DNA from 4 places in the Delftia sp. HK171 genome. Region 3 is predicted to be linked to each of the others. Evidence: predicted binding sites of a transcription regulator. Region 3 holds the regulator's gene; each other region holds the start of a gene.
What was found. Region 3 encodes FNR, which switches genes on or off when oxygen is low (the NO sensors DNR and NnrR bind a similar motif). Its sites were predicted from a motif close to TTGATNNNNATCAA; they were not measured.
Positions count from the first base shown of each region.

Region 1: the regulator FNR is predicted to act here: its motif matches at 2,481-2,494, upstream of clpB (ATP-dependent chaperone ClpB).
Region 2: the regulator FNR is predicted to act here: its motif matches at 2,461-2,474, upstream of BO996_RS19860 (bacteriohemerythrin).
Region 4: the regulator FNR is predicted to act here: its motif matches at 3,991-4,004, upstream of BO996_RS01105 (hemerythrin domain-containing protein).

Region 1 covers NZ_CP018101.1:5,461,592-5,468,747, reverse strand. The annotation lists gene BO996_RS24415 (molybdenum cofactor biosynthesis protein MoaE) at 79-540, shown strand; gene BO996_RS24410 (DMT family transporter) at 553-1,479, opposite strand; gene BO996_RS24405 (AraC family transcriptional regulator) at 1,548-2,456, shown strand; gene clpB (ATP-dependent chaperone ClpB) at 2,590-5,202, shown strand; gene BO996_RS24395 (hypothetical protein) at 5,233-5,586, shown strand; gene BO996_RS24390 (coniferyl aldehyde dehydrogenase) at 5,777-7,156, shown strand, end outside.
Region 2 covers NZ_CP018101.1:4,409,049-4,416,204, forward strand. The annotation lists gene BO996_RS19850 (Zn-dependent hydrolase) at 1-1,160, shown strand, start outside; gene BO996_RS19855 (Bug family tripartite tricarboxylate transporter substrate binding protein) at 1,415-2,398, shown strand; gene BO996_RS19860 (bacteriohemerythrin) at 2,509-3,063, shown strand; gene BO996_RS19865 (universal stress protein) at 3,154-3,591, opposite strand; gene BO996_RS19870 (2OG-Fe dioxygenase family protein) at 3,691-4,473, opposite strand; gene pobA (4-hydroxybenzoate 3-monooxygenase) at 4,594-5,769, opposite strand; gene BO996_RS19880 (IclR family transcriptional regulator domain-containing protein) at 5,940-6,722, shown strand; gene BO996_RS19885 (LysR family transcriptional regulator) at 6,763-7,156, opposite strand, start outside.
Region 3 covers NZ_CP018101.1:2,851,443-2,858,598, forward strand. The annotation lists gene ccoG (cytochrome c oxidase accessory protein CcoG) at 1-163, shown strand, start outside; gene BO996_RS12965 (FixH family protein) at 221-535, shown strand; gene BO996_RS12970 (hypothetical protein) at 715-1,002, shown strand; gene fnr (fumarate/nitrate reduction transcriptional regulator Fnr) at 1,084-1,803, opposite strand; gene hemN (oxygen-independent coproporphyrinogen III oxidase) at 1,966-3,348, shown strand; gene BO996_RS12985 (sulfite exporter TauE/SafE family protein) at 3,354-4,070, shown strand; gene BO996_RS12990 (HD-GYP domain-containing protein) at 4,245-5,486, shown strand; gene BO996_RS12995 (bifunctional diguanylate cyclase/phosphodiesterase) at 5,483-7,156, shown strand, end outside.
Region 4 covers NZ_CP018101.1:237,594-244,749, forward strand. The annotation lists gene BO996_RS29915 (Ig-like domain-containing protein) at 1-178, shown strand, start outside; gene BO996_RS01080 (molybdopterin-dependent oxidoreductase) at 175-819, shown strand; gene BO996_RS01085 (hypothetical protein) at 1,049-1,366, shown strand; gene BO996_RS01090 (nucleotidyltransferase family protein) at 1,444-1,734, opposite strand; gene BO996_RS01095 (dienelactone hydrolase family protein) at 1,857-2,549, opposite strand; gene BO996_RS01100 (MarC family protein) at 2,739-3,386, shown strand; gene BO996_RS01105 (hemerythrin domain-containing protein) at 3,430-3,930, opposite strand; gene BO996_RS01110 (hypothetical protein) at 4,198-4,785, opposite strand; gene BO996_RS01115 (CsbD family protein) at 4,930-5,148, opposite strand; partial or broken gene BO996_RS29555 (IS481 family transposase) at 5,626-6,815, opposite strand; gene BO996_RS01125 (ABC-type transport auxiliary lipoprotein family protein) at 7,133-7,156, opposite strand, start outside.

The sequences.
Region 1 (7,156 bases), 2.6 Mb from region 3:
AAAAGGCCGGCGGCGGGGGAGGGCAATGCTACCGCGTTCATCACACCCTGGTGCGCCGCCGCCTGCGACAATGCGGGCATGCAAGCAGCCCGTGTATCCATCCAGACCGAGGATTTCGACGTATCGGCCGAACTCGCCGCCCTGCGCGGTGGCGACGCGCGCGTGGGCGCGGTCTGCAGCTTCATCGGCACGGTGCGTGACCGCAACGAGGGCGCCGCCGTGGCCAGCATGGAGCTGGAGCACTACCCGGGCATGACCGAGAAATCCATCGAGGCCATCATCGACGAGGCGGTCCAGCGCTTCGGCATCCATGGCGCGCGCGTCATCCACCGCATCGGTCCGCTGCAGCCCATGGAACAGATCGTGCTCGTGGCCGTCACCGCCTCGCACCGGGGCATGGCCTTCCAGGCCTGCGAATACATCATGGACTACCTCAAGTCGCTGGCGCCTTTCTGGAAGAAGGAACAGACGCCCGAGGGCGCGCGCTGGGTGGATGCGCGCGTCAGCGACGAAGAGGCGCTGGCGCGCTGGCGCCAGTGAAGCGGCGGGGCTTCAGGCCTTGAGCGCAGCACCCCGCAACCATTGCGGCGGGCGGAACACCAGCAGGTTTCCGAGCATCACCAGCAGCAGCCCGCCCACGGCCAGCGGCGTCCAGACATAGCCCTCGAACAGGGCCGAGATGCTGAGCGCAACAATGGGGAACAGCACCGTCGCATAGGCCGCCTTCTCTGGGCCCAGCCGGCCCACCAGGGTCAGGTAGGCCGTGAACGCAATCACCGAGCCTGGAATGGCCAGGTACAGCCAGGAGCCCACATAGGTGCAGCTGGCATCGAAGCGCCAGGGCAGGCCTGCCACCAGCGCATAGCCGGTCAGCAGCAGCGTGCCGGCCAGCATGCCCCAGGCATTGGTCTGTGCGGGCCGCCAGCCCATGGACTGCAGCGACGCAGACAGCATGTTCCCGCAGGAAAAGCACAGCGTGCCCAGCACCGCCCAGGCCAGGCCAGGCAGGCTGGCATGCCGGCCTGCGCGCAGCTCGGGCCAGAACAGCGCCACCAGGCCTGCAAGGCCAAAGAGGCTGCCGGCCAGCACATGGGGAGCCAGCCTGCGGCCGTGGATGATGCGCGCCAGCAGCGCGTTCCAGAGATTGGCGCTGGAGAACACCACGGCGGCCAGGCCGCTGGCCAGCGTCTCGCTGGCATGCATGAAGCACACGAAGTTGAAGCTGAACAGGCACAGGCCCTGCGCCAGCACGCGCGGCAGCGCCGGGCCGCGGGGCACGCGCAGCTGCCGCGACCAGGCCAGCCAGGCGAACATCAGCACGGCGGCCAGCGCAAAGCGGTAGGCAATGGACAGCTCCACGGGCACGGCGCCCAGCTGCAGCTTCAGGGCGATCCAGGTCGAACCCCAGATCAGCACGACCAGGGCATAGAGGGTGGCAGTCATGGCCGGTGATGATGGCGCCGCAGGCTGGGCGGGCATGGCAGATTCCTGCGGTTTGATGGCCTGGCGCCATGCGTCGGTATGGCTGCGGGACCACAATCGCTGCCATGACGCCCACGCCGCTGCCCGAGCTGCCCTCCAGCCACCTGTGCCAGGTGCTGTCACGCTCCAAGGCCCGGCTGCAGCGGCGCGTGCGCCTGAGCGAAGGGGTGGAGCTGGCCGTCTGGGCCAATGTGGACGACGAGGTGCGCTACTGCCAGCCCGGTCACCACACGCTGTCGGTCTACCTGGCCGGGGGCGAGGGCTCGCAGCTCAAGGCGCGGCCCGAGGCCATGGGGGCGCCGGGGCGCATCTGCATCTTCACGCCAGAGGACGAATCGCACTGGCTGGTGCGCTCGCCCGTGCAGTTCCTGCACCTGTATGTGTCCGACCTGGCCTGGGCGGGGCGCGTGGTCCGCATGCTGGATGCCGAGCCCCGCTCGCGCACCTTGCGTGCGCAGATCTACGGGGATGATCAGGCCTTCCACGCCGGTGCCCGTGCGCTGATGCAGCTGGACTGGCAGGACCCGCAGCAGCAACTGGCGGCCGATGCCATTGGTCAGCAACTGGTGGATCGGCTGGTGCTGCAGTCCGCCACGCCGCGCCAGCTGCAGGCGCTGCAGCGGCCGCTGGGCGGGCTTTCTGCGGCCATGCGGCGCAGGGTGTTGGCCCATGTCGAGGCGCATCTGCATGACTCCAAGGCCGTGTCGCTGCCGGCACTGGCGAGACAGGCCTGCCTCTCCGAATTCCATTTCGCACGCATGTTCCGCCAGAGCATGGGCTGCACGGTGCACGAATGGGTGCTGCAGCAGCGCCTGGCCCAGGCACGGCGCGCCCTTTCTGCGCGCAACGTGCCGCCGTTGGCCGAGCTGGCGCTGGATTGCGGCTTTTCCAGCGCCAGCCACCTGGTGCGCAGCTTCCGGGCGCATTTGGGCGTTACGCCTACGCAGTTCTCGATCTTTCAGCGCAATGCTTGAGAAGGATGGCCGGTCTCGCCGGCCTTGATCTGGCGCAAGCGTCTGCCCTTGCAGGCCGGGCATGGCTTGAAATTTGCCCTGCCGGTATCAGATAAATCGCAATGACCCTGTTTCAGGAGCGAAAAGAAACACCATGCGAATCGACAAACTGACAACCAAGTTCCAGGAAGCCCTGGCCGACGCGCAAACGCTGGCCCTGGGCGGTGACCAATCCAATATCGAACCCCTGCACCTGCTCGTGGCGCTGCTGCGCCAGGACGATGGTCCGCGCTCGCTCTTGCAGCGCGCCGGCGCCAACGTGGGCCAGCTGCAGGCCGCGGCCGAGAAGGCCCTGGCCGATCTGCCGCGCGTGCAGCACCAGGACCAGGTGCAGGTCGGCTCCGAGCTGGGCCGGCTGCTGCAGGCGACCGAGAAGGAAGCCCTCAAGCGCGGCGACCAGTTCATTGCCAGCGAGCTGTTCCTGCTGGCGCTGACCGACAGCAGCGGCTCCTCCACGCGCGCAGGCCAACTGCTCAAGGAAAGCGGCGTGACGCGCTCCAGCCTGGAGTCGGCCATCAACGCCGTGCGCGGCGGCCAGACCATGGACAGCGCCGAAGGCGAAGGCCAGCGCGAGGCCCTCAAGAAATACACCATGGACCTGACCGAGCGCGCGCGCATCGGCAAGCTCGATCCGGTGATCGGGCGTGACGACGAAATCCGCCGCTCCATCCAGGTGCTGCAGCGCCGCAGCAAGAACAACCCCGTGCTGATCGGCGAGCCCGGCGTGGGCAAGACCGCCATCGTCGAGGGCCTGGCCCAGCGCATCGTGGCCGGCGAGGTGCCCGAAAGCCTCAAGAACAAGCGCGTGTTGTCGCTGGACATGGCGGGCCTGCTGGCCGGCGCCAAATACCGTGGCGACTTCGAGGAACGCCTGAAGTCCGTGCTCAAGGAAGTGGCCCAGGAAGAGGGCCGCATCATCCTGTTCATCGACGAGATCCACACCATGGTCGGTGCCGGCAAGGCCGATGGCGCCATGGACGCGGGCAACATGCTCAAGCCGGCCCTGGCGCGCGGCGAGCTGCACTGCATCGGCGCGACCACGCTCGATGAATACCGCAAGTACATCGAAAAGGATGCGGCGCTGGAGCGGCGCTTCCAGAAGGTGCTGGTCGAAGAGCCTTCCGTGGAGGACACCATCGCCATCCTGCGCGGCCTGCAGGTACGCTACGAGGCCCACCACGGCGTGGACATCACCGACCCGGCCATCGTGGCTGCGGCCGAACTGAGCCACCGCTACATCACCGACCGCTTCCTGCCCGACAAGGCCATCGACCTGATCGACGAGGCGGCGGCCAAGATCAAGATCGAGATCGACTCCAAGCCCGAGGTCATGGACAAGCTCGAGCGCCGCATGATCCAGCTCAAGATCGAGCGCGAGGCCATGAAGAAGGAAAAGGACGAGGCCTCGCAAAAGCGCCTGCAACTGATCGAGGAGGAACTCGGCAGCCTGGAGCGCGAGTACGCCGACCTGGAAGAGGTCTGGAAGAGCGAGAAGGCCAGCGCCCAGGGCTCCGAGCAGATCCGCAAGGAGATCGACCAGATCCGCATCCAGATCGAGGAGCTCAAGCGCAAGGGCGACTTCAACAAGGTGGCCGAGCTGCAGTACGGCAAGCTGCCCTCGCTGGAAAAGCAGCTCAACGAAGCCCAGGCCAACGAGCAGGGGCAGGGCGGCGCGCCCGCCCACAGGCTGCTGCGCACCCATGTCGGCGCCGAGGAAATTGCCGAAGTGGTCAGCCGTGCCACCGGCATTCCCGTGGCCAAGATGATGCAGGGCGAGAAGGACAAGCTGCTGCGCATGGAAGACCGGCTGCATGACCGCGTCGTCGGCCAGGACGAGGCCATCTCGGCCGTGGCCAATGCCATTCGCCGCTCGCGCTCGGGCCTGTCCGATCCCAACCGGCCCACCGGCTCCTTCCTGTTCCTGGGCCCCACGGGCGTGGGCAAGACCGAGCTGTGCAAGGCGCTGGCCGGCTTCCTGTTCGACAGCGAAGACCATCTGGTGCGCATCGACATGAGCGAGTTCATGGAAAAGCATTCCGTGGCCCGCCTGATTGGCGCGCCGCCGGGCTACGTGGGCTACGAGGAAGGCGGTTACCTGACCGAGGCCGTGCGCCGCAAGCCCTACAGCGTGTTGCTGCTCGATGAGGTGGAAAAGGCCCACCCCGACGTGTTCAACGTGCTGCTGCAGGTGCTGGACGATGGTCGCCTGACCGATGGCCAGGGCCGCACCGTGGACTTCAAGAACACGGTCATCGTGATGACGAGCAACATAGGCTCTTTGCTGATCCAGGCCATGGTCGGCGAGGATTACGATGATGTGAAAGATGCGGTCTGGGGGGAACTCAAGAACCATTTCCGACCCGAATTCCTCAACCGCATCGACGAAACCGTGGTCTTCCACGCGCTCGACGCGAAGAATATCGAGTCGATCGCAAGGATTCAGCTCAAGCTGCTGGAGCGTCGTTTGGAGAAAATGGACCTTGCGCTGCAGGTGTCCGACCAGGCACTGGCCGAACTGGCCAAGGTGGGCTTCGATCCCGTTTTCGGGGCCCGGCCGCTCAAGCGCGCGATTCAGCAGCGGATCGAGAATCCGCTGTCGAAACTGCTGCTCGAAGGGCGCTTCCCGCCCAAGAGCACGATTGCGGTACATGTGGACCCGGTACAGGAGCCGGGCGTATTCCGGTTCGATGCGGCAGACCCCGCCTGACGCACCGGGCCAGCCAAGAAAGGCTTTGCTTTGAACGATTTTGTCGCCACCCTGACCCGCTGGGCCGTTCGCATCCTGCTGATGCTTGTGGGCCTGGTCTTCTTTGTCAGCCTGCTGACCGCCGCGGCGCTGCTGGCCCTGGTCTGGGCCGTGAGAGCGCTGTGGGCCAGGCTCACCGGCCAGCCGGTGATGCCCTGGGCCATGCGCATGAGCCCGCGGGCGGGCTGGCAGACTGTGTACCGCTCCGGCTCCGAGTGGATGGCACAGCGTCCGCAGCGCGCCTATGGCGCTGCCGAGGGCGGTGGTCGCCGCGCCGGTGCCGGCGTACTGCCGGGTGCGGGCGAGGTGACCGACGTTCAGCCCCGTGAAGTGCGCGAGCCCTGAAGCGTCTTGCTGCAGCCTTTACGCGGCCTGCGCATCTTCGTGCCCAGGCCGCGCGTGGCGGCCCGTATAGTCTGAAACCCTCGGGAGCCCGTGCAAGGCTCCCTTTTTTTTCCTGCCGCTGCATGCCAACATGTGCCGCGCCGCATCCTTGGAATGCGGCGCATGCAAGTGTCTTCTTACCATTGAGCCTATGACCCAGCTGGATCTCCACCGCGTCTTCGACCTTCAGTACCAGGCCAGCCGGGCGCAGGTGGACGTGCCCCTGCTGGTACGCCGCGAACGCCTGCTGCGCATGCAAAAGCTGCTGGACGAGCACGGCCCCGTGCTGGCTGCCGCCGTGCAGGCCGACTTCGGCATGCGCTCGCCACGGCTGACCGAGATGGTGGAGCTGTTCGTGCTGCGCAACCTGCTTAAGCACACGCTGCGCCATCTGGCGCGCTGGTCGGGGCGCCAGCGGGTGCGAACGCCGCTGATGCTCATGCCCGGCCGGGGCTGGATAGAGCGCCAGCCGCTGGGCGTGGTGGGGGTGATTTCCCCGTGGAACTATCCGGTGCAGCTGGCGCTGGGGCCGGCCATCACGGCCCTGGCGGCGGGCAACCGCGTCATGCTCAAGCCCAGCGAACTCACGCCGCACACATCGGCCCAGCTGGCGGCGCTGGTGGGGCAGTTTTTCGCGCCCGAGGAATTCGCCGTCATCGAAGGCGATGTGAGCATTGCCACGCAGTTCTCGGGCTTGCACTTCGACCATCTGCTGTTCACCGGCTCGACTGCCGTGGGCCGGCGCGTGGCCCAGGCGGCGGCGGCGCACCTGACGCCGACGACGCTGGAGCTCGGTGGTAAGTCGCCCTGCATCATCTCCACCGACTGCGACCTGAAGGAGGCCGCGCTCAAGATCGCGCATGGCAAGCTCGTCAACGCGGGCCAGACCTGCATCGCCCCCGACTACGTGCTGCTGCCGCGCGGGCAGGAGGCGGAGTTTGCCGAGGCCTTCCGCACCGCGGCACGGCAGCTGTTCCCGCGCTTTGCCGGCAATCCGGACTATGCGGCCATCCTCACCAAGCGCCACCTGGCGCGCCTGCGGCAGATGCTGCGCCAGGCCCAGGGCATGGGGGCGCATGTCGAATGGATGGAGGACGGCGGAGCCGGCCAGGAGAGCGCCGACATGGCCTGGGGCGATGCCGTGGAGCGCCAGATGGCGCCGGCCCTGGTCTTCAATGCCACCAGCCAGATGCAGCTCATGCAGGAGGAGATCTTCGGCCCCATCCTGCCCGTGATCAGCTACGACAGGCTGGATGACGTGGTCTCGGCCATCAATGCGGGGCCCAGGCCGCTGGCGCTGTACTGGTTCGGCCGCGATGAGAAAGTGCGTGATGCCGTGCTGTCACGCACCATCAGCGGCGGGGTGACGGTCAACGACACCCTGCTGCACTTCGCCCATGAGAACCTGCCCTTCGGCGGCGTGGGCGACAGCGGCTGGGGTGCCTACCATTCGGAGCAGGGCTTTGCACGGCTGAGCCATCAGAAGGCGGTGTTCGTGCAGTCGCGCTGGTCGGGGGCTTCGATGCTGTAT
Region 2 (7,156 bases), 1.6 Mb from region 3:
AATTCGACCAGGCCCGCGCCTGGCTGCGCGGACAGTTCGAGGCTGCGGGCATGCAGGTCCATCTGGATGAAGGCGGCAACCTGGTGGGCCGCCTGCCGGCTGCCCCAGGCCCGGTGCAACGCGCCCCCATCTCCACCGGATCGCACTGCGACACCGTGATGATGGGCGGGCGCTTCGACGGCATCATCGGCGTGCTGGCCGGCATCGAGGTCGCGCACTGCCTGCACGAAAACGGCATCGCCCTGCAGCACCCGTTCGAGGTGATCGACTTCCTGTCCGAAGAACCCAGCGACTACGGCATCTCCTGCATAGGCAGCCGCGCGCTGTCGGGCAAGCTGGACGCCGCCATGCTGGCCGCCCGCAACCCGCAAGGCGAAACCCTGGCCGAAGGCATGCGCCGCATCGGCGCGCGGCCCGAGGCGCTGGACCGCCCGCTGCGCAGCGCCGGCGGCACGGCCGCTTTTGTGGAACTGCACATAGAGCAGGGCCCGGTGCTGGAGCAGCGCGGCCTGCCCATCGGCGTGGTGACGAACATCGTGGGCATCCGCCGCGTGAGCTTCACCGTGCGCGGCCAGGCCGACCACGCAGGCACCACGCCCATGGACATACGCCAGGACGCGCTGGTGGGCGCGGCGCGCATCATCGATGCGGCCAACCGCAAGGCCGCCGCGCTCAATGGCCAACCCCACTATGTGGTGGCCACCGTGGGCCGGCTCTCGCTCACGCCCAATGCCTCCAACGCCGTGCCTGGCCTGGTCGAGATGATGATGGAAGTGCGCAGCGACCACGCCGGCGTGCTGGAGCGCTTCCCCGAGGAACTGCTGGCCGAAGTCCTGCCCGGCCTGGCCGCCTTGCGCGTGCGTGCCGAGATGGCCGACGTGAGCCGCTCCCAGCCCACGGACTGCGCTGCCCTGGTCATGCAGGGCGTGGAGCAGGCCTGCGCAAACCTGGGCTACGCCCACATGCGCATGCCCAGCGGCGCCGGCCATGACGCCGTCTACATGGCGCCCACCGGACCCATGGGCATGATCTTCATCCCCTGCCTCCACGGCCGCAGCCACGCGCCCGAGGAGTGGATAGAACCCGCCCAGTTGCTGGACGGCACGCGCGTGCTGTACGAGACGGTGCGCGTGCTGGACAGGCAGTTGGCGCAGGCCTGAGCGCCTGGCCTGCGGCCAGGCACCAAGGCGGCATAAAATAGCCCGCTTCCCTCTGGAGCAGGCACAAGCTGCTCCTTGGTGGAAGCCCCTGTGGCACAGATTGCGGAAATCCGCCCAAATAGCGGGTTTCCCAATGCAAGATGGCGGAACCACCCTCCCCGATCATCGACAACCCACCGCATGGGCGGCCCGGCACTGCCGGTCCGCTGCGTGAGGGTTGCACCGCCCCATCAGACCCTGGAGTTTCTTCTTTCATGTTCCGCCAACTGATCACCTGCACCGCCGTGGCCGCCGCCATGGGCATGAGCTTTTCCGCAGCCGCCCAAGGTGCGGCTGCCGACTACCCGAACAAGCCCGTGCGCATGATCGTGCCCTTCCCGCCCGGCGGCGGCACCGACATCCTCGCGCGCGTGGTGTCCAACAAGCTCACCGAAGTCAGCAAGTGGACCGTGGTGCCCGACAACCGCGCGGGCGCAGGCGGCACCATCGGCATCACCGAGGCCGCCAAGGCAGCGCCCACGGGCTACGACATGGTCATGGGCCAGAAGGACAACGTGGTCCTGGGCCCCTATCTCTACAAGAACCTGCCCTGGAACCCGGTCAAGGACCTGGTGCCCGTGGCCCACGTGGCCTACACGCCCATCGTGATCGCCACCAGCGTGAACTCGCCCTACAAGACCCTGGCCGACATCGTGGCCGCTGCCAAGCAGCACCCGGGCAAGGTGACCTACGGCTCGCCGGGCAATGGCACCAGCATCCACATCTCGGGCGTGCTGCTGGAGAAGGCCGCAGGCATCCAGCTGGTGCACGTGCCCTACAAGGGCTCCAATCCGGCATTGATGGACGCGCTGGCCGGCAACGTGGACCTGCTGGTGTCCTCCGTGCCCTCGGCCATCGGCCAGATCAAGGCCGGCAAGCTGCGCGCCATCGCCGTGACCTCGGCCAAGCGCTCGTCCTCGCTGCCCGACACGCCCACGCTGGCCGAATCGGGCCTCAAGGGCTTTGACGTGAGCACCTGGTACGGCCTGTTCATGCCCAAGGGCACGCCCACGGCCGTCGTGACCAAGGTCAACGCCGAAGTGAACAAGCTGCTGGCCATGCCCGAAGTGCGCGACGCCATCCAGACCCAGGGCGCCGAGCCCCAGTCCATGAGCGTGGCCGACTTCGACAAGATGTTCCAGGCCGACTTCAAGCAGTCCAAGCAGATCGTCGAGTCCTCGGGCGCCAAGATCGAGTGACATGCCTGCGGTGCCAGGGCTGCATGCCCGGCACCGCCTGCAATGGCCAACGCCGCATTTCATTGATGCAGATCAGCCTGATCTGCATCAAGGAGCTATGTGACAGTCCCGTGAATACTTCTCTGGAAATCACCGAATTCCTGGAGAACGTCATGGCATTGCTGGTCTGGGTCCCCGAGCTGGACACCGGGATTGCAGAAATCGACCGGCAGCACCGCCGCATCGTCGATTACATCAACAAGCTCTACGAGCTGCGCTCGTCGCCCGACCGCGAGGCCCTGGGCGATGTCATCGGCGAGATGATCGACTACACCGTCTCGCACTTCGTGTTCGAGGAAAGCCTGATCGAGAGCGCCGGCTACATGTTCGCCGGCCCGCACAAGAAGGTGCACGAGCTGTTCACGCGCCGCGTGATCGAGATGCAGACCCGCTTCGATGCGGGCGAGGACGTGGCCGCCGAGCTGCACGGCATGCTCTCGCGCTGGCTGTTCAACCACATCCGCAACGAAGACACCGGCTACGTGGACTCGGCCAAGGCCTATCTGCGCATGGCGCGCGAGTCCAGTCCTGCCGCCGAGAAGGAAAGGCTCAAGAACGAAGTGCTGCAGGAGCTGGAGCTGCAGCGCAAGAAAAAGGGCTGGCTGGCACGGCTGCTCAATCGCTGAGCGCCCTCTCCCCCTGCAGCGCACCAACAAAAACGGCTCCCGAGGGAGCCGTTGACGTTTCACCCGGCAAAGGGCCGAGCGGCCCGGTGATTACTCGCGCACCACCAGCACCGGCACGCGCACGGCGCCCAGCACGCGCTGGGTCACGCTGCCCAGCATCAGCTTTTCCAGGCCACGGCGGCCTTGCGAGCCCATGATGATCAGGTCGGCGCCCGTGCTCTCGAGCACGCGCACGATGCCTTCGTGCACCGCATGGCCTTCGCCCACCACGGTGGTGGCGGTGATGCCGGCCTCGTCGGTGATCTTCTTGACGGCGTCCAGCGTGGTGTTGGCCTCGGCCGTGGCCGCGCTCAGGTACTGCGACTGGCCGTAGGCGAAGTCGGCGCCCACGCCCGTGAACGGATAGGGGTCCACCACGTAGACCGCCGTCAGCGTGCTGCCAAAGGCCTTGGCCAGCTCCACGCCCTTGTGAACCGCCAGCATCGAGCTGTTGGAGCCGTCCACGGGAACCAGGATGTGCTTGAACATGCGTTTTCTCCTTTGTGCTTGGCCGCCGTCAACAATCGGAGGCGGCCGGGTCGATGAACCAAAGTGTGCGCCCATCATGCGCCAGCGTCTTGAGCTGCATCAATCCTTGCGGCGACGCGTCAGCTCCGAGCCCTGGAAACCCTGGCGGCGATAGGTCAGCACCAGGGTATCGCGCACGCCGCCCGGCTGCTCTGGCTGGATGGGCGTGGTCTCGTGGATCATGCGGGCATCGTCCAGCAGCATCACCGACCAGGGCTCGGTCAGCGTGAAGCGCTGGCCGCTGGGGCCCGTGGCCTCGAAGATGCGTGTCTCGCCGCCCTTCACGCCCTCGCGCCCGACCAGGATCACGGCCACCAGGTCCACGCCGTCGCGGTGCGCGCCTTCGGGGGTGGGCCGGCCAATGCCGTCCGTGGTGTCGATGCGGAACTGGTGGGACTCGATGAACCAGCGCTCGTGCTGCACATCATCGCCCTGGGCGCAGAACACCTGGTCGGACAGGCCCGCCAGCGCCAGCAGCAGCCGGCTCCAAGTGGCGCTTTGCGCCGTGGCGTCGCGCATGGGATCGAACATGCGCAGCATGCCGCCATGCAGGGCGTTGTATTCCACCGGCTGCCAGTGCGCGCGGTGCTCCACCTGCTGCAGCCCGTCCTGCCCCGCGATGAAGCAGGAATGGCGGCGGCGCCGGTAGCGCCCGCCGTCCTTCAGAAAGGCATCGGGCGGCAGCTGGGCCCAGTCGGCATCGAGCGCATGCAGCTCGGTCAATGACACGCCTGCCCAGGCCGCGAATTCATCGGGGCGCAGCACCGCATAGCCTGCGTCGCGCAGCGACTGCGCTGCATTCTGGGGGGCGATATAGGGAGGGGGAAACGTGATGTGCGCCATAACCCGACAAGCTTACTCCTCGCCCGCACCCGTCCGGGCGAGGCGGGCTGCAAATTTGCGCAATGCTGTGGCGACAGACGCGCATCAATGCAGGCGCAGCCCCTCGCTATTGCCCTGGGCTCACACCAGCGGCAACCCCACATAGTTCTCCGCCAGCGAGGTCGAGCCTGCACGGGAGTTGACGATGTAGTCCAGTTCCGCCTCCTGCACCTTGGTGTCGAAGCCGCCCGCATCGGGGAAGCGGTGCATGAGCGAGGTCATCCACCACGAAAAACGCTCGGCCTTCCAGACGCGGCGCAGGCATTGCTCGGAGTAGCCGTCGATGCCTTCGGGCGCCTTGTCGCGGTAGTACTGCGCGAAGGCGCTGGACAGGTAGCCCACGTCCGAGGCGGCCAGGTTCAGGCCCTTGGCGCCCGTGGGCGGCACGATGTGGGCCGCGTCGCCGGCAAGGAACAGGCGGCCGAAGCGCATGGGCTCGGTCACGAAGCTGCGCAGCGGGGCAATGCTCTTTTCCAGCGAGGGGCCGGTCACCAGGCGCTCGCGGGCCTCGGGGTCCAGGCGCAGGCGCAGTTCGTTCCAGAAGGCCTCGTCGCTCCAGTCCTCGACCTTTTCGGTCAGCGGCACCTGCAGGTAGTAGCGGCTGCGCGTGGCGCTGCGCTGGCTGCACAGTGCGAAGCCGCGCTCGGTCTGGGCGTAGATCAGTTCGTGCGAGACGGGCGGCGTGTCCGACAGCAGGCCCAGCCAGCCGAAGGGGTAGACCTTCTCGAAGGTGCGCACCTTGTCCTGGGGCACGCTGGCGCGGCAGATGCCGTGAAAGCCGTCGCAGCCGGCGATGAAGTCGCATTGCAGCTCATGGACCTGGCCGTCCTTCTCATAGCGCACGACGGGGCTGTCGCCATCGAAGCCCACGGGCTGCACGTTGCTGGCCTCGTAGACCGTGGTCAGGCCCTCGGCGGCACGCACTTCCATCAGGTCGCGCGTGACCTCGGTCTGGCCGTAGACCATGACGCGCTTGCCGCCGGTCAGGCCATGCAGGTCGATGCGGTGGCGCTGGCCGCCGAACAGCAGCTCGATGCCGTCGTGCGGCAGGCCTTCTGCGCGCATGCGGGCGTCGGCACCGGCCTGCTCCAGCAGGTCCACGGTGACCTGTTCGAGCACGCCGGCGCGGATGCGGCCCAGCACGTAGTCGGCGCTGCGCTGCTCGATGATGACGTTGTCTATGCCCGCGCGGTACAGCAGCTGGCCGAGAAGCAGGCCGGCAGGGCCTGCACCGATGATGGCGACTTGGGTGCGCATTGATTTGTCTCCGTTGCGTTGTTCGATGTCATGGCCGGTTCATGCCATGGCCTGCGCACAAGATTAGTTTTGAGGCAGCGCAAAGACGAGAGGCTGCAGCACGCGTTGCGCGGTGATCGCGCAATCTGCGCGACAATCGCGCACTACCTGCATGCCCGCCCTCTCCGCCCATGAACCAGCCCTTTCCCATCGACCCGGATGACTTCATCGCCGGACTGGCCAAGGGCCTGGCCGTGCTGGAGAGCTTCGACACCGAGCGCCAGCGCCTGAACGCCACCATGGCGGCCGAGCGCTCTGGCATCACGCGCACGGCCGCGCGCCGCCATCTGCTGACCTTGACGCACCTGGGTTACCTGGAGACGGACGGCAGCCATTTCTGGCTGGCGCCCAAGGTGCTGCGGCTGTCGGGCAGCTACCTGGCCTCGGCGCGGCTGCCGCGCATCGTCCAGCCCGTGCTCTACCGGCTGGCGGCGCAGACCCAGCTGTCGTTTTCCTGCGTGGTGCGCGATGGCCACGAGGTGGTCATCGTGGCGCGCAGCGCCCTGCACGAGCGCGGCCAGCGCCTCATGGCCCACGGCCTGCACCTGGGCAGCCGCCTGCCCGCCCATGCCACCTCCACGGGCCGCGTGCTGCTGGCCGCGCTACCTGCGGCCGAGCTCAGGCAATGGCTGGCATCGCACGATCTGCGGCGCCTGACCGCCCACACGGTGACGGACAGCGCCGCGCTGGAAGGCGTGCTGGACGAAGTGCGCCGCCAGGATTTCTGCCTGGCCCTGGAAGAGCATGAGCTGGCCGTGCAGGCCCTGGCCGTGCCGCTGCGCAACATGGAGGGCCGCACGGTGGCCGCGCTCAACATCGTGACCTCGCCCCAGCGCATGGCGCCCGCCGACATGGCGGCCGAGCTGCTGCCGCTGCTGCAGGAGGCGGCGCGGGAGCTGCGGCCGCTGCTCTGAGACCTGCTGACCTGCGGCCTGCCGCCGTCGCTGCAGCCGCTCAGAGCGGCGCGCACACCTGCTGGCTCAGTTCGCGCAGGGCCAGCGAGGTCTTGCGGATCAGCGGCGTGGCCTTTTTCTTGGCCGACTGCGCCAGGCACAGCGTGCTCACCACATGGGGCGACTCGATGGGAATGCCCACCAGCTCGGCATCGGTCAGGTGGCTGCGCATGGCGCTGTCGGTCAGCGCGGCGTAGCCGTAACCGCCGCGCACCAGGTCCAGGATGGCCGGCACGCTGGACACTTCCCAGACCACGTTGAGCTTGACCTGGGACAGCGTGGCCTGCGCTTCCATCAGCTTGCGGAAGATCTGACCGTGCTGCGGCATGATCAATGGGAACTGCGACAGCTCGTCAAAGCGCACGCCGCTGCGCCCGCCCAGGGTGCGCGCCGGG
Region 3 (7,156 bases):
AGTCGAGGTCGGCCCGGCCGAGACGCGCGGCATTGCGGCGCGACTGCAGATTCCCTACGGTTCGGCCGAGCCGGGCTCGCACACCGTATTCTTCGATATCGATGCCGTGCATTCAGGCGCGGGACGCGCGTCCGAAAAGGCCGTCTTCCTGGTGCCCCGGTGATGTTCCTGGCAGGCGCGGCACGGTCCGCGCCTGCCGCCTGAAAGAAAGAGGTTTCCCATGTCTTCCAGTCCCGCAGTTTCCGCGCCCGCGCAGGCTCCCTCGCACCCCGACGCCGGCAAGCCCTGGTGGAGGTTCGGCCATGTCTGGCTGGTGGTGGCCGGCCCGGCGGCCGTGGTGGTCGCTGCCGTGATCACGGCCATCATCGCCATCAATGGCGCCGATCCCGTGATCGACCCCGACTACTACCGCAACGGCATCACGATCAACGAGCGTGCCGATGGCGTGCGCGAAGTGCCCAAGAGCATGGCGCCCGCCGTCACCGGCCGCAACCATGCGGCTACGCCCGCGCACGATCACCCCACGGACCGCTGATCGCCGTGCACCCCTGCAAGAGGCCGCAGTCGCGGCCTTTTTGCATGGCGGATCGCATCTCCGGCATGCGCGACGGGTGAGGGTTTCCTACAGGCGTGCAGGGCGCTGCGGGGCTTGGCGCCATGCGTTGGCGCGGCGCACAATGAAGGCGACCCCTCGACAGCACAAGGAGATCGCTGATGTTGGCCCAACGCTGGATGTGGATTGCCTGGCCTGCCTTTCTGGCAGCCGCCGTGATGGAGATGCTGGTTTTTGCCTTTGTGGACCCGCTGGAGCTGCATTGGCTCGGCGACCTGGGCTGGTCGCGCCAGGGCATCTACACGCTGGCCTTCTTCGCCTTCTGGGGCGTGACCATGCTCTCCAGCCTGATGACCACCATGCTGGGCCGCTCGGCCCGCGATCTCAATGACGGCGTGGTCTCCGAGCCCGACCCGGACCTGGCCATGCAGGGGCTGGGGCGGGACTGAGCGAGAGCCCGCCGCAATGAACAAGGCCCGCTGTCGCGGGCCTTGTTCATTGGCGGATGAATGCTTGCCGCCCTTGCAGCCTCACTGGCACTGCTGGCTGTTGACGATGCGCTTGAGCGCCTCCGTGTCCAGGATGCGCAGATGGCGCTGGCGCACCTCAATGATGTTGTCGTCCGCGAACTTGGAGAAGGTGCGGCTCACCGTCTCCAGCTTCAGGCCCAGGTAGCTGCCGATTTCCTCGCGCGTCATGCGCAGCACCAGTTCGGACTTGGAAAAGCCCCGCGCATGCAGGCGCTGCACCAGGTTGAGCACGAAGGCGGCCAGGCGCTCTTCTGCGCGCATGCTGCCCAGCAGCAGCATCACGCCGTGCTCGCGCACGATCTCGCGGCTCATGACCTTGTGCACATGGTTTTGCAGGGCCGTGACCTCGCGCGACAGGTCTTCCAGCTTGTCGAAGGGCATGACGCAGACTTCGGCGTCTTCCAGCGCGACGGCATCGCAGGTGTGGTGGTCGTTGACGATGCCGTCCAGGCCGATGATCTCGCCGGCCATCTGAAAGCCTGTGACCTGGTCGCGTCCGTCCTCGGTGGCCACGCAGGTCTTGAAGAAGCCGGTGCGGATGGCGTACAGCGAGGTGAATGTCTCGCCGTTGCGAAACAGCAGGCCTCCGCGCTTGACCTTGCGGCGCGTGGCCACGATGTCGTCGATGCGCTGCATCTGCTCGGCATCCAGGCCCATGGGCATGCACAGTTCGCGCAGGTTGCAGTTGGAGCAGGAGGCTTTGATGGTCTGAAGGTTCATGGAGTGATAAACATCAGCGGCACACAGCGTGCCGGCGGTGACCTCGTGGATTGCGATGAGTTGGATCAAATTGTCGCAGCAGTCCCTCAAACAACTCTTGATATGAGTCAAGGACATGACCGATGTGCTGCGGCACAGTCGAGGTATTAGAGGAAAAAACCCATGACCGCTGTCACCCCAGAGCTGCTGCGTCGCTTTGACGTACCGGGGCCCCGATACACCTCGTTCCCTACCGCCGACCGCTTTGTCGAGGCCTTTGGTGCAGAGGACTATATCCTGGCGCTGCAACAACGCAAATCGAGTACCGCAGCGCGTGCCATGCCTTTGTCGCTGTATGTGCACGTGCCCTTTTGCGAGTCGCTTTGCTACTACTGCGCCTGCAACAAGATCGTGACGCGTCACCATGATCGCGCTGCCGTCTACCTGGACTACCTGGCGCGCGAGATGGCCTTGCACACGGCCCATTGCGGCAAGGGCCAGGCCGTCAGCCAGCTGCACCTGGGCGGCGGCACGCCCACCTTCTTCTCCGACGACGAGCTGCGCACGCTGATGGGCCTGTTGCGCGAGCATTTCAAGCTGGAGCCGGGTGGCGAGTACTCCATCGAGGTCGATCCGCGCACCGTCAGCGTCGAGCGCCTGGCCGTGCTCAAGGAGCTGGGCTTCAACCGCCTGAGCTTCGGCGTGCAGGACTTCGACGAGCAGGTGCAGATCGCGGTGCACCGCGTGCAGCCGGCCGAGCAGGTGTTCGAGCTGGTGGCGGCCGCGCGGCAGCTGGGCTTTGCCTCCATCAACGTGGACCTGATCTACGGCCTGCCCAAGCAGACGCCCGAATCCTTCGAGCGCACGCTGGCCCAGGTCAACGCGCTGCGGCCCGACCGCATCGCGCTCTATGCCTATGCCCACCTGCCCGAGCGCTTCAAGCCGCAGCGGCGCATTGCGGCCGAGGATCTGCCCCAGGGGGCCGACAAGCTGGCCATGCTGTCGCGTTCCATCGCCGCGTTCATGGACGGTGGCTATGTCTATGTGGGCATGGACCACTTCGCCCTGCCCGAGGACTCGCTGGCCGTGGCCAAGCGCCAGGGCCGGCTGCACCGCAACTTCCAGGGCTACAGCACCCAGCCCGACTGCGACCTGATTGCGCTGGGCGTGTCGGCCATCGGCAAGGTGGGTGCCAGCTACAGCCAGAACGCCAAGACGCTGGAGGAGTACTACGACGCCATCGACGCCAGCCACCTGCCCGTGGTGCGGGGCCTGGCGCTGTCGCGCGACGACCTGGTGCGCCGCGCCGTCATCATGGCCATCATGTGCCAGGGCGCCGTGCTGTTCGAGCCCATGGAGCAGGCATGGCTGCTGGGCTTTCGCGAGTACTTCGCGCCCGAGATGGCGGCCCTGGAGGACCTGCAGGCCAAGGGCCTGGTGCAGATCAGCGACGAGGGCTTCCAGGTCACGCCCATGGGCTGGTACTTCGTGCGCGGCGTGGCCATGCTGTTTGACCGATATCTGCAGGCGGACAAGAACCGGGCGCGGTTTTCGAGGATCATCTAGGCCCCATGCTGTTGTCGCTCCTCTGGACCGCTTTGATCATGGGGCTCGTCGGCGGGCCCCATTGCCTTGCCATGTGCGCTGCGCCCTGCGGCGTGGTCACGGGCGGGGCGGGGCAGGGCGGCGGCTCGCAGGTGGTGGCCGTGCATGGATTGCAAAGCCGGCTGTGGCTGCGCACGGCGCTGTTCCACGGCGGCCGTCTGGCCGGCTATGCCAGCCTGGGCGCTGCCTCGGCCCTGGCCATGGAAAGCCTGTCCTGGCTCACCAGCCAGACCACGGCGCTGCAGCCGTTCTGGACGCTGACCCATGTCGCCGTGATGGCCTGGGGCCTGGCCATGATGGTGCAGGCCCGCCAGCCCGCCTGGCTGGAGTCAGCCGGCCGCGCTGCCTGGCGGCGCGTGCAGCCCTGGGTGTCGGCGCCGGGCGGCACGCTGGCGGCAGGCTATGCCTGGGCGCTCATGCCTTGCGGACTGCTGTATTCGGCCGTGCTGGTCGCCGCGCTCAGCGGCGGCCCGTTGCAGGGCGCGCTGGCCATGGCGGCCTTTGGCGTGGGCAGCGGCCTGTGGCTGGTGGCCGGCCCCTGGCTGTGGCGGCTGGGCCGGCAGCGCCTGAACGGCCTGCGCGCCGAATGGGGCACGCGCCTGGCCGGCCTGATGCTGGTGGGCGTGGCCGTCTGGGCGCTGTGGATGGACCTGATCTACAAGCCCAACCTCTGGTGCCGTTGAGCAACAGCTGAGGCCAGACTTGGCACCTGGGGTCGCGGATTGGCTGCGAGGCCCTCAGAACTGGAGATAATGCCCGAATCATCGGCTTACATATTGCCGATTCCTTCAGCCTCGGGGCCGTTGCCGCGCGTGAACCATTCCGTCCTCATCGATATCCGAGACCTCCGTCCGGGCATGTTTGTCCAGCTCGATGTTGGGTGGCTGAACCATCCCTTTCCGGTCAGCAGCTTCAAGATCACCTCCAGCGCACAGATCCAGACCCTGAAATCCCTGGGCCTGGAGGTGGTGCGCTGTGTCCCGCACAAAAGCGACACCTGGCCCGCCGAGGTGCGCACCCCGCCGCCGCAGGAGCTGCCGCCCGTCGTGGTGGCCCCCGAGCCTGCACCCACCGAACCTGCGCCAGCACCGCTGCTGCTGTCCGTGCCCGACTGGCGCGGCCGGCTGGAGGACTGCAATGCGCGCTTTCAGAAGGTGGAGCGCGGCTATGTGGCCATAGAGACCACCATCGCCAGCGCGCCCGAGCAGGCGCGCATGCCCACCGAGGCCCTGGTCGATGGCTGCCTGGCCGAACTGGCGGGCCCGCAGGACGTGGCCATTCACCTGCTGTCCGATGGCGTGGGCAGCAGCCAGAGCGTGCATGCCGTCAACGTGACCGTGCTCAGCCTGCTTCTGGGCCGGGCCCTGGGCCTGCAGGAATCGCTGCTGCGCGACCTGGGCCTGGCGGCGCTGCTGCATGACGCGGGCAAGCCCGTGGCCGGTGTCGAAGGCATGCACGGTCTGGCCCTGGAGCCTTCCGTGCCCGACGCCCTGCGCGAGCGCTACGAGCGCCATGTGGGCGAATCCGTGGCCATTGCCATGCGCATGGGCCTGTCGGCCCAGGTCACAACGGCCATCGCCCAGCACCATGAATGGGCCGACGGCACGGGGTTCCCGCTGAGCCTGGTGGCCGAAGACATGGAACTCACGGGCCAGATCCTGGCCCTGGTCAACAGCTACGACCGCCTGTGCAATCCCGGCGATGCACAGACGCCGCATACGCCGCACGAGGCCCTGTCCATGCTGTTCAGCCGGCTGCGCGACAAGTTCGCCGCGCCCGTGCTCAATGGCTTCATCCGCATGATGGGTGTGTTCCCCCCGGGCTCGGTGGTGGAGCTGACCGACGGGCGCCATGCCATGGTCATGTCCGTGAATGCATCACGCCCGCTCAAGCCCTCGGTGATGGTGCACGATGCCGGCGTGCCGGCCGCGCAGGCGCCCGTGCTGGCGCTGGAGCTGTTTCCCGAGCTGGGCATACGCCGGGGAGTGGCGCCCGCGCAACTGCCGCGCGATGCGCTGGACTACCTGTCGCCGCGCCGGCGTGTCTGCTATTACTTTGAACGGGCGGTGGAGTTGGATCCACCGAAGGTGGCGTCTTGAACAAGCAAGCGCTCAACCGCGCCTGGCCCCGCCTGCTGGATGCACTGCAGGAGGCCCTGTGGCTGATCGATGCGCGCACCCTGAAGGTGCTGCGCGCCAACGCCGCCAGCGAATCCGTCACCGGCTATGAGGCCGATGCGGCCCCGGGCCTGCCCGTGCAGGTGCTGGCCGCCACGCCGCAGCAGCAGGCTTTCTGGAGCGATCCCTTCAACTGGCAGGCTGGAGCCCAGTTCATTGCCGAGGTGCGCCGCGCCGATGGTCAGCTGGCGCCCGTGGAGATGCGCGTGCGCGCGCTCGACGGCGAGGTGCTGCTGGTCAGCATGCTGGACCGGCGCGAGCAGGCCTTGCACGAGGCCGAGTTCGAGAGCCTGCTGGGCGAGCTGCGCGCCACGCTGGAGTCCGCGGCCGACGCCATCCTGGTCTGCGATCCCGATGGCCGCATCCGCGCCTTCAACCACCGCTTTGCCACGCTCTGGGGCATTCCCGAGGCGCTGCTGGTGCGCCGCAACGACGTGGCCATCCTCGACCACCTGGCCAGCCAGGTGCGCGATGCCGAATCCTATGCGCGCCAGTTGAAGCTGCTGTCGGCCCAGCCCCTGATGGAGGCGGCCGACGTGCTGGACCTGCGCGACGGGCGCATCCTGGAGCGCCGCGCCGTGCCCCAGCTGCGCCGGGGCCTGCCCATGGGGCGGATCTTTTCCTTTCGCGACATCACGGCCGAGGCCCAGACCCAGGCGGGCCTGGAGCTGGCCGCGCGCGTCTTCGAATCCAGCCTGGACGGCATCTTCATCGCCGACGGCTACATGGATGTGGCCCGCACCAACCCGGCCTGCGAACGCCTGCTGGGCGGCATGCCCGTGCAGGGGCGCACGGTGGAGTCGCTGTTCGAGGCCTCCGAAGGCCAGGCCGACACCCTGGGCGACCTGGCCCGCATCCAGTGGCACCAGGGCGGCTTCTGGGAGGGCGACCTGTGGCTGCGCCAGGCTGGCGGCGCGCGCTGCGCCGTGCGCCTGTCCTGGGTGCCGCTGCGCAACGCGCAGGGCGACGTGGTGCAGAGCATCGGCTTCATGCGCGACCTCACGCAGCAGCGCGTGGCCCAGCAGCGCATTGAACAGCTGGCCTACAGCGACGCGCTCACCGGCCTGCCCAACCGCCTGAACCTCACGGAGCGCGTGGATGCAGCCATCGAGGCCGCGCGCGCAGGCGGCACGGTGTTCAGCATCCTGTTCATCGACCTGGACCGCTTCAAGATCATCAACGACTCGCTGGGCCACCAGTTCGGCGACCGCGTGCTCAAGCTGGTCGCGCAGCGCCTGAGCGACTGCATGCGGCCCGTGGACATCCTGTGCCGCCTGGGTGGCGACGAGTTCGTGCTCTATCTGCAGGGCTGCAACGCCGAGCTGGCCGCGTCGGTGGCCAAGCGCATCCTGCAGGAGATGGAGCGCCCCTTCCTGCTCGACGGCCTGGGTTTCTCCGTGCAGTGCAGCATCGGCGTGGCCCAGTACCCGGCCGATGGCCTCACGCTGGATGAACTGATCCGCCAAGCCGACACTGCCATGTACCGCGTCAAGGAGCGGGGCCGGGGCCATTTCAGCTTCTACCAGCCGCAGATGAGCGCCGGCCTGCTGTCGCGCATGAAGCTGGAGCACGCCATGCGCCAGGCGCTGGAG
Region 4 (7,156 bases), 2.6 Mb from region 3:
CGTGACCGTCACGGCGGCCCCCGCACCATCTGCGGCACCCATTCCAGCGCTGGGCGCCGGGGGGATTGCGCTGCTGGGCCTGCTGACCGCAGCGGGCGCGGCGTTGTCGCGCAGGATGGGCACTTCACGGAAAATCGGCGCTGGCACATCGCCACGCACCCCCAGGAGTTCCCCATGACCGCATCCGCAAGCCGGAGCCCGCTTTCACGCCGCAGCCTGCTGGCCGCCAGCGCAGCCACCGGCCTGGCCCTGTGCGAAAGCGCCCTGGCCGCCCCCGCCGCCCCCGGGAAAAGCACCGAAGCCGCCGTGCTCACCATCAGCGGCCCCGGCGTGCGCGGCAACCGGGGGCCGCTGGACCCGGTGGCCGACCTGCTGCTGAAAAACCATGGCCTGGCCTTCGACTCGGCCTGGACCACAGGGGCCCATGCGCTGGAGCGCCTGCCCACGGTGGAGATCACGCCCCATATCGAATACGACGGCCAGCCCCACCGGCTGCGCGGCCCGCTGCTGGCCACCGTGCTGCAGGCGGCCGGCGTGGACAGCGCCGCCGCAGCGGCCAAGGGCCAGTGGATCACCCTGCAGGCCATCGACGGCTACCGCGCCCGGCTGCCGCTGGCCCAGGCCCTGCAATGGCGCATGCTGCTGGCCACGCACATGGACGGCCGGCGCCTGGGCCTGGGCGGCCTGGGCCCGCAATGGGCCATGTATGACGCCGACCGCATTGCGGAGCTGGCCGGCAAGCCCCTGAAGGAACGCTTTGCGCAGGCGCCCTGGGGGCTGTACCACATGGGGCTGCACGCGCAGCAGCCGCAGGGCTGAACCTGGCTTCAGAGCGCGGCAGGGCGCGCATTTGGAGTACCATTTCGCGATCCCCTCGGGGGATGCGGGCTTGGCGGCCCGAAAGCAAAGGAGCAGCAGCCGTTTGTCTTTACAACGAGACAGCGGCTTTTCCATCTTCCCAGTGTGCTGCGCTGGGCACAGTTCCGTTTTGGCGGGGCTGTGCGGGACCTCCGCAAGGGGGTGCCAGTCCAATGCCAAAGGAGCCGCCATGCCTGACCTCGATGCACCCAGCGGAGCACACGCCTCCCCGCCTTTCTTCTCTTCCCCGCAAGTGCCGAGGGAAGAGACCAGCCTGTACTACCCCATTTCCGAATACGAGGTCTATCGCATCAAGGACTGCATGCACCAGATGGGCCTGGTGATCGACCTGTGCTGCATGGCCGGCCCCGACCAACAACTGAGCGACCTGGGCGGGCTGATGAGCTTCCTGACCGCGCAGCAGCGCGCGCTGCGGGGCACGCTGCAGACCGTGCAGGCACGCAAGGCGACGCCGGGGCCGGCATGTGATCCGGACCCCGGGGGTTGATCAGGCCAGTTGCGGACACTCGCGCAGCACCGATCAGCACAGCTTGTCGCCGAGATAATCGGGAAGGCGATGCCCGTTCATATCGGCTGCGCCTCCGCAAGCACCTGGGCCCGGAACTTCAAAGGCAGGTCTCCGGGCGTCAGCAGATCAACGCGAAGGCCGAGCAGCGATTCCAGCTCGTCCTGCAGGCCGCCCAGGTCGAACAGCGTCGCGCCCGGCAATGCATCGACCAGCAGGTCGAGGTCGCTGCCGTCCCTATCGGTGCCATGCAGCACGGAGCCGAAGACGCGCGGGTTCGCAGTGCGGAAACGGCTGGCCATTTCACGCACTGCGCTGCGATTCATGTCGAGCACCACGGACGGTCGCATGAACATCCTTTCCTGTTGAGACTTCTGGAAAGCCTATTGCATCAGGCACCGGGTTTCAAGCAGCACTCCCGGAAATCCCGATGCCTGGATTTTCCATGCCGGGCCACGCCCGGCACGGCAGATCAGGCCAGGTGCTGGTCGAAGAAGGCCAGCGTGCGGTCGCGCGCCTGCAGGGCGCTGGCCTCGTCGTAGGCGCTGCGCTGGTCGCAGTTGAAGCCGTGGTCTGCGTCGTACAGGTGCACCTGCACATGCTTTTGCGCCTGGGCGAAGGCCTGCACGGCGTCCACGGGAATGTGCGTATCGCGCCGGCCGAAGTGGGCGATGACGGGGCACAGCGGCTCGCGGCCCATCTCCAGCGGCGTGGTCATGCCGCCGCCGTAGTAGCAGGCCGCAGCCGACAGGCTGGGCAGGTTGCAGGCAGCGCGCCAGGCCCACAGGCCGCCCCAGCAAAAGCCCACGATGCCCACCTTGCCGCCGGGCACCAGCGTAGCGGCATGGGCGATGGCGGCCTCGATCTCGGGCAGCACGCCGGGCTGGGGCAGCGCCTCGGCGGCGGATTTCAGCGCCATGCCCTTGGCACGGTCGGCGTCGCCGTAGCCCAGGTCCACACCCGGCTCCACACGCGTGAACAGTGACGGCGCCACGGCCACATAGCCGCGGGCTGCCAGGCGGTCGGCCACGGCGCGGATATGGGCGTTGACGCCGAAGATCTCCTGCAGCACCACGACGGCACCGCGCGCGGGCACGTCGGGCCGGGCCACCCAGGCCGGCGACGCCGTGCCATCCAATGAAGTCAACTGCACAAAACTGCCCATGTCCGCGTTCCTTTCTGTCTGAGAACCTGTTGTGATTTCCCGGTGGGCGGACGCGCCCCGCAATGCTGTAATGGCGGCGGGCCGGCCCGTGCGGCAATTCTTTCACAGGAGACATTCGATGGAACGAAAAGTCGTGCGTACCGGCAAGCGCCGGGCACAGGTGGGCGGCGGCAACCTACAGGGAATGCGATGGACCTCAAACCGCTGATCACGCTGGTGGCCATCATCAACCCCCTGGCCATCGTCCCCTTCTTCATCCACTACACCGAGGGATTCAGCGCCCAACAGCGCCAGCAGACCATTCGCACGGCGGCGCTGGCCTCGTTCTGCGTGATCGCGGCCTGCGCCATCATCGGGCTGCAGGTGCTGGACTTCTTCAACATCTCGCTGCAGAGCTTTCAGGTGGGCGGTGGCCTGCTGCTGCTGATCAGCGCCATGAACATGCTCAACGCCCGCCCGGCCGAGGAACGGCCCAACGCGCCCACGCTGGTCGCTGGCGCGGAAAAGGCTGCCATGGGCAACAGCATTGCCGTGGTGCCGCTGACGATTCCGCTGCTGACGGGGCCGGCCTCCATGTCCACCGTGGTGATCTACGCCGACCAGGCACGCACCATCTGGCAGCACCTGGCCCTGGTGGGCTATGGCGTGGTGGTGGCGCTGGTGGTGATGGTCTGTTTTTCGCTGGCCGACCCGATCGCCCGCGTGCTGGGCAAGACCGGCATCAACGTGATGACGCGGCTCATGGGCCTGATCCTCGCGGCCCTGGCCGTGGAGGTGATGGCGGGCGGGCTGGTGAAGATCTTCCCCATCCTGGCATCGCCCGCGATCGTGCCCTGAACGGGCTGGCTGACTGGTGGCCTTTCTGCCGGATCAGGTCAGATCAGGCCGGCACGGCCCGCGCGCGGTCGGCGCTGCCGTCGCAGGCACCGCCGCAGCCCGTGATGGGCTGCTCGGGCAAGGCCTCAGGGTGCGCCAGGGAGCCCGTGGCGGGATCGAAGCCCGCACTGCGCAGATGCAAGGCCAGCGCCGCATCCATGGTCTGCGCATGGTGCACGAACCAGGCCGCCAGCTCGCCCGCCATGCTGCGGATCACAGCCAGATCACCGGCCGCCGCCTTGGCCGCCCCCTCGCGCATCACCTGCAGCACCACCTTGTGCTGCAGGCTGTGGCAGTTGGTGCTGGTGAACCGCGTGGACTGCATCCAGCGGTCTTCCTGGTCGAAATGCACCTGCGTATGCGCGATCAACTCATCCCAGCGCGCGCACAGCTGCGCATCATCGGCCGCCTCCACCTCGGCCAGCAGCAGGACGAACTCCTGATGCACCTCGTCCATGGCCGGCAACTCCAATGCCAGCGCTCCGCTCCATTCCAGCACGGCCATATGCTTCTCCTGCCTTCATCGTGAAAGCCTGCAGCTTAGGAACAGCACCGCCCAACCCGTTTGACCCACATCAGCCAACCCGAAAACAGCAAAGCCCCGCGAACGGGGCTTGGTCAAGGCGGATAAAACTGGCGCGGCCAAAAGGCCAGGGGCACCGAGCAAGAGCCGCCTCGCGGCGAAGGTGCCGTCCCCATCCCTTGCGAAGCAAGTAGAGAGGCGCCGTGCCACGGGGGAAGGCGCGCAGCGCCTCAGGGGGTGCCTACCAGCTTACTGTCCAAACTTCCGCTTGGCATCAGCCACGCAGGTGTCCTTGGCAGCGCCGCTCATGGTGTCGCAACGGGCCTTGGCAGCCTTGTAGTCGGCTTCGCGGGTTTCCTCGGCAGCGTCCTTGCGGGTTTCTGCCACGTTGGCAGCCTTGGCTGCGGAGTTGGACGCGGGCTCGGCCTGGGCCTTGTTCACCTTGGCGGCTTCCACGGCATGCACGTGGGCGGCCTTGGCATCCTTCACGCAGACGTCCTTGGCGTCGCCCTTGAGGTCGTCACACTTTTCCTTGGCGATGTCGTAGTCCGCATCAGCCTTGGCCTTGAGTGCCTTTTCGCTGTTCTTGGGCGAAGGATTGCGGCGCGATTCCAGTTCGGCCTTGGCCACGTTTTCCTGGCCCTTGGCCTGCTTCTCGCAGACGTCCTTGGCGTTGTCCTTGAGCGGCTTGCACTGTTCCTTGGCAGCCTTGTAATCGGCCTCGATCTGGTTCTTGGCGGCCGTGTGCTCCGCATTGGTCATGGCCATGGCGCCGGAGGCCATCAGGCCCAGGGCGACAGCGGAAAGCATTTGGCGAAAGCGTTGCGGTGTTTGCATGATGGAACTCCTTGTATTTGTACTGAACCGGCCCTTGGTGCCTGCGGCGGCGGGCCATTGGTGCGTGCCCTCAGGCACGCTGGCTGTCGAGGAGCGGATGGCGGCGCCGGCCAGGGCGTCCAGCCCATCCGCAGTCCACCCTCGTCAGTCTTCGAAGCGGAAGTCGGGGTTGCGCTTTTGCCAGTCGGTCAGCTGCTTTTCGGCAGCGTCGCGGGCCAGGCCCTGGCGCTCCTGCAGCTTGCCCAGGAATTGCTCGCGCTTGCCGGCGATCACATCCAGATCGTCATCGGTGAGCTTGCCCCATTGCTCACGGATCTTGCCGGTGAATTGCTTCCAGTTGCCCTTGATGCGGTCTTCATTCATGGCTTGGTCCTTTCAGTGATGTTGAAGTAGCGCCGTGCAATCAGGCCTTGTTTTTTCAAAGCCGCGATCTGCATCAGCGACGGTTCCACTGTAAAAAACCTGGGGGCTGCGCGTCGTAGTCTGGACCTAGTGTTGACGGTCGTCCCAGGGGCAGCCGAGACGGTGGGATCGGGACTACAGCCCCTGACGGACGCGCGGGAAGCGCTGGGTCAGGCGCGGCCCGCCCCTGCCCTGAATACCCGGCCTTTTCCTCGTATGTCCGCGCCTGCGTCGTGGCGGTTGCGGGGTTGCAGTCCTGCCGAAGGACAGGACTGCTTCGTCATCTGACTCGCCGTGATTGTTTGAACGTAGCGCGCAGCGCGAAGTGAGTTTCACGGCGAACCCCGCAGCCGCCACGACGCAGGTTGCCCCGCAGCGAAGCGAAGGGGTCGCGGACATCCGGGTTGTACGTGTCAAGGACATGGGTAACAACTCAGCTCACAGACATGGGTAACACTTCAAGCTCACATAGTCCTTCTGGGGTCCTCGCACATCCTCTTCGTTGAAGCAGCCCAGTCGCACCGGCCCCAGATACACATCCCACTGGCCAGCGGCCACCTCCTGCATCCCGATCCACTGCCCCGCCAGCAGGTAGCCTATGTAGACCCGCAGCGCTCGCCAGTAGATCAGGCCGTTGTGGCTGACTCGAACTCGTTCCCAATGCTTCGGGTACTGCAGCTCGGGTAGCTTTGAGGGGTATGGCCTGGTCGAGTCGCTGTAATGCTGGGCCGGCATGCTTTGCTGCAAGGCCTCATGCGGGCGCTGCTGGTTGTAGTGCTCCACAAAGGCATCGAGCTGCATCTGCAATGCCGCTTTGTCCGCCGCAGGCTCTTTGCCTAGGGCATGCTTGAGCGTGCGGTGCATCCGCTCGTGGCGACCGTTTTGCTGTGGCTTGCCCCTCTCGATGCGCTCCGGCCTGATGCCCAGCCTTATCCACCATATCGCCAGGCGTGACAGGCCCGCCACGCCAGTAGTCGCGAACGGCGGACCGTTGTCACTGCGTATGCGCTCGGGCAGTCCGTATTGCCGAAACACTTGTTCAAAGCTGCGTTTGGCATCCTCGTAGTTGGGGCTGTCGTAGACATGCACGGCCAGCAAATAGCGGCTGGCGTGGTCCATGATGGTCAATGGATAGCACCAGTGACCATCGGCTGTCTTGAACTGGCCTTTGTAGTCTGCACTCCACACCCCATTGGGCTGCTTGCTCGTTCGCAAGGGCTGGGCCGTAGGCACCGAGCGTCTGCGTACACGCCTGCTGCAAACAAGCCCCTCACAGCCTTCAGCACGTTGTAGATGGTGGTTTTGCTGGGTGTCTCCTGTGGGCCCCAACGCTGCAGGAGCAAGGCGTGCAGCTTCTTGGGCCCCATCTGTGACCTTTGCTGCGTGCGCAGCTCAATGATGGCCCGGCGCTGTGCATAGCTGATCGCCTGATTGTTCCCGTGGGGCCTGCGACTGCGTTCTTGCAATCCATCCATGCCCAGTTGGCGGTAACGCTCAACCCACTTGTAGGCCGTCTTGCGGCTGATGCCGTAGCGCCTGCACAGCTCGCTCAGCGGCACACCACCGCGCAGGTGGTCGGCTATGAAGAGCAGTTTCTCGTCCATGGGTGCGCACTCCTTCCAGGGCATGGTGATCGCTCCTTGGCTGCTGTTGGCTCCAGCTGCCAAGCTTGGATCTGTTACCCATGTCCTTGTACTGATGTGTCACCTATGAGTGTGAGTCGTACCGGGTCGCCTTCTTTGATCTGACCTTTCTTGGCGAAACAAGAAAGGGCAGTCGGCTGCCGGGCCGAAACCCGGCCTCGAAAAGCAACCACCCGGCAGGGGCGGAAAAAGCCCCACTTGCTTGCAGAGCCAATTGCCCAAGAACAAAAAACGGCCAGCGGATGCAATGCACCCACCAGCCGTTCTCAAGAGAATGGATGGGCTGGAAATCCAGCCGCCGCTCAGTGCCCCTGCTGCCCCAGCCA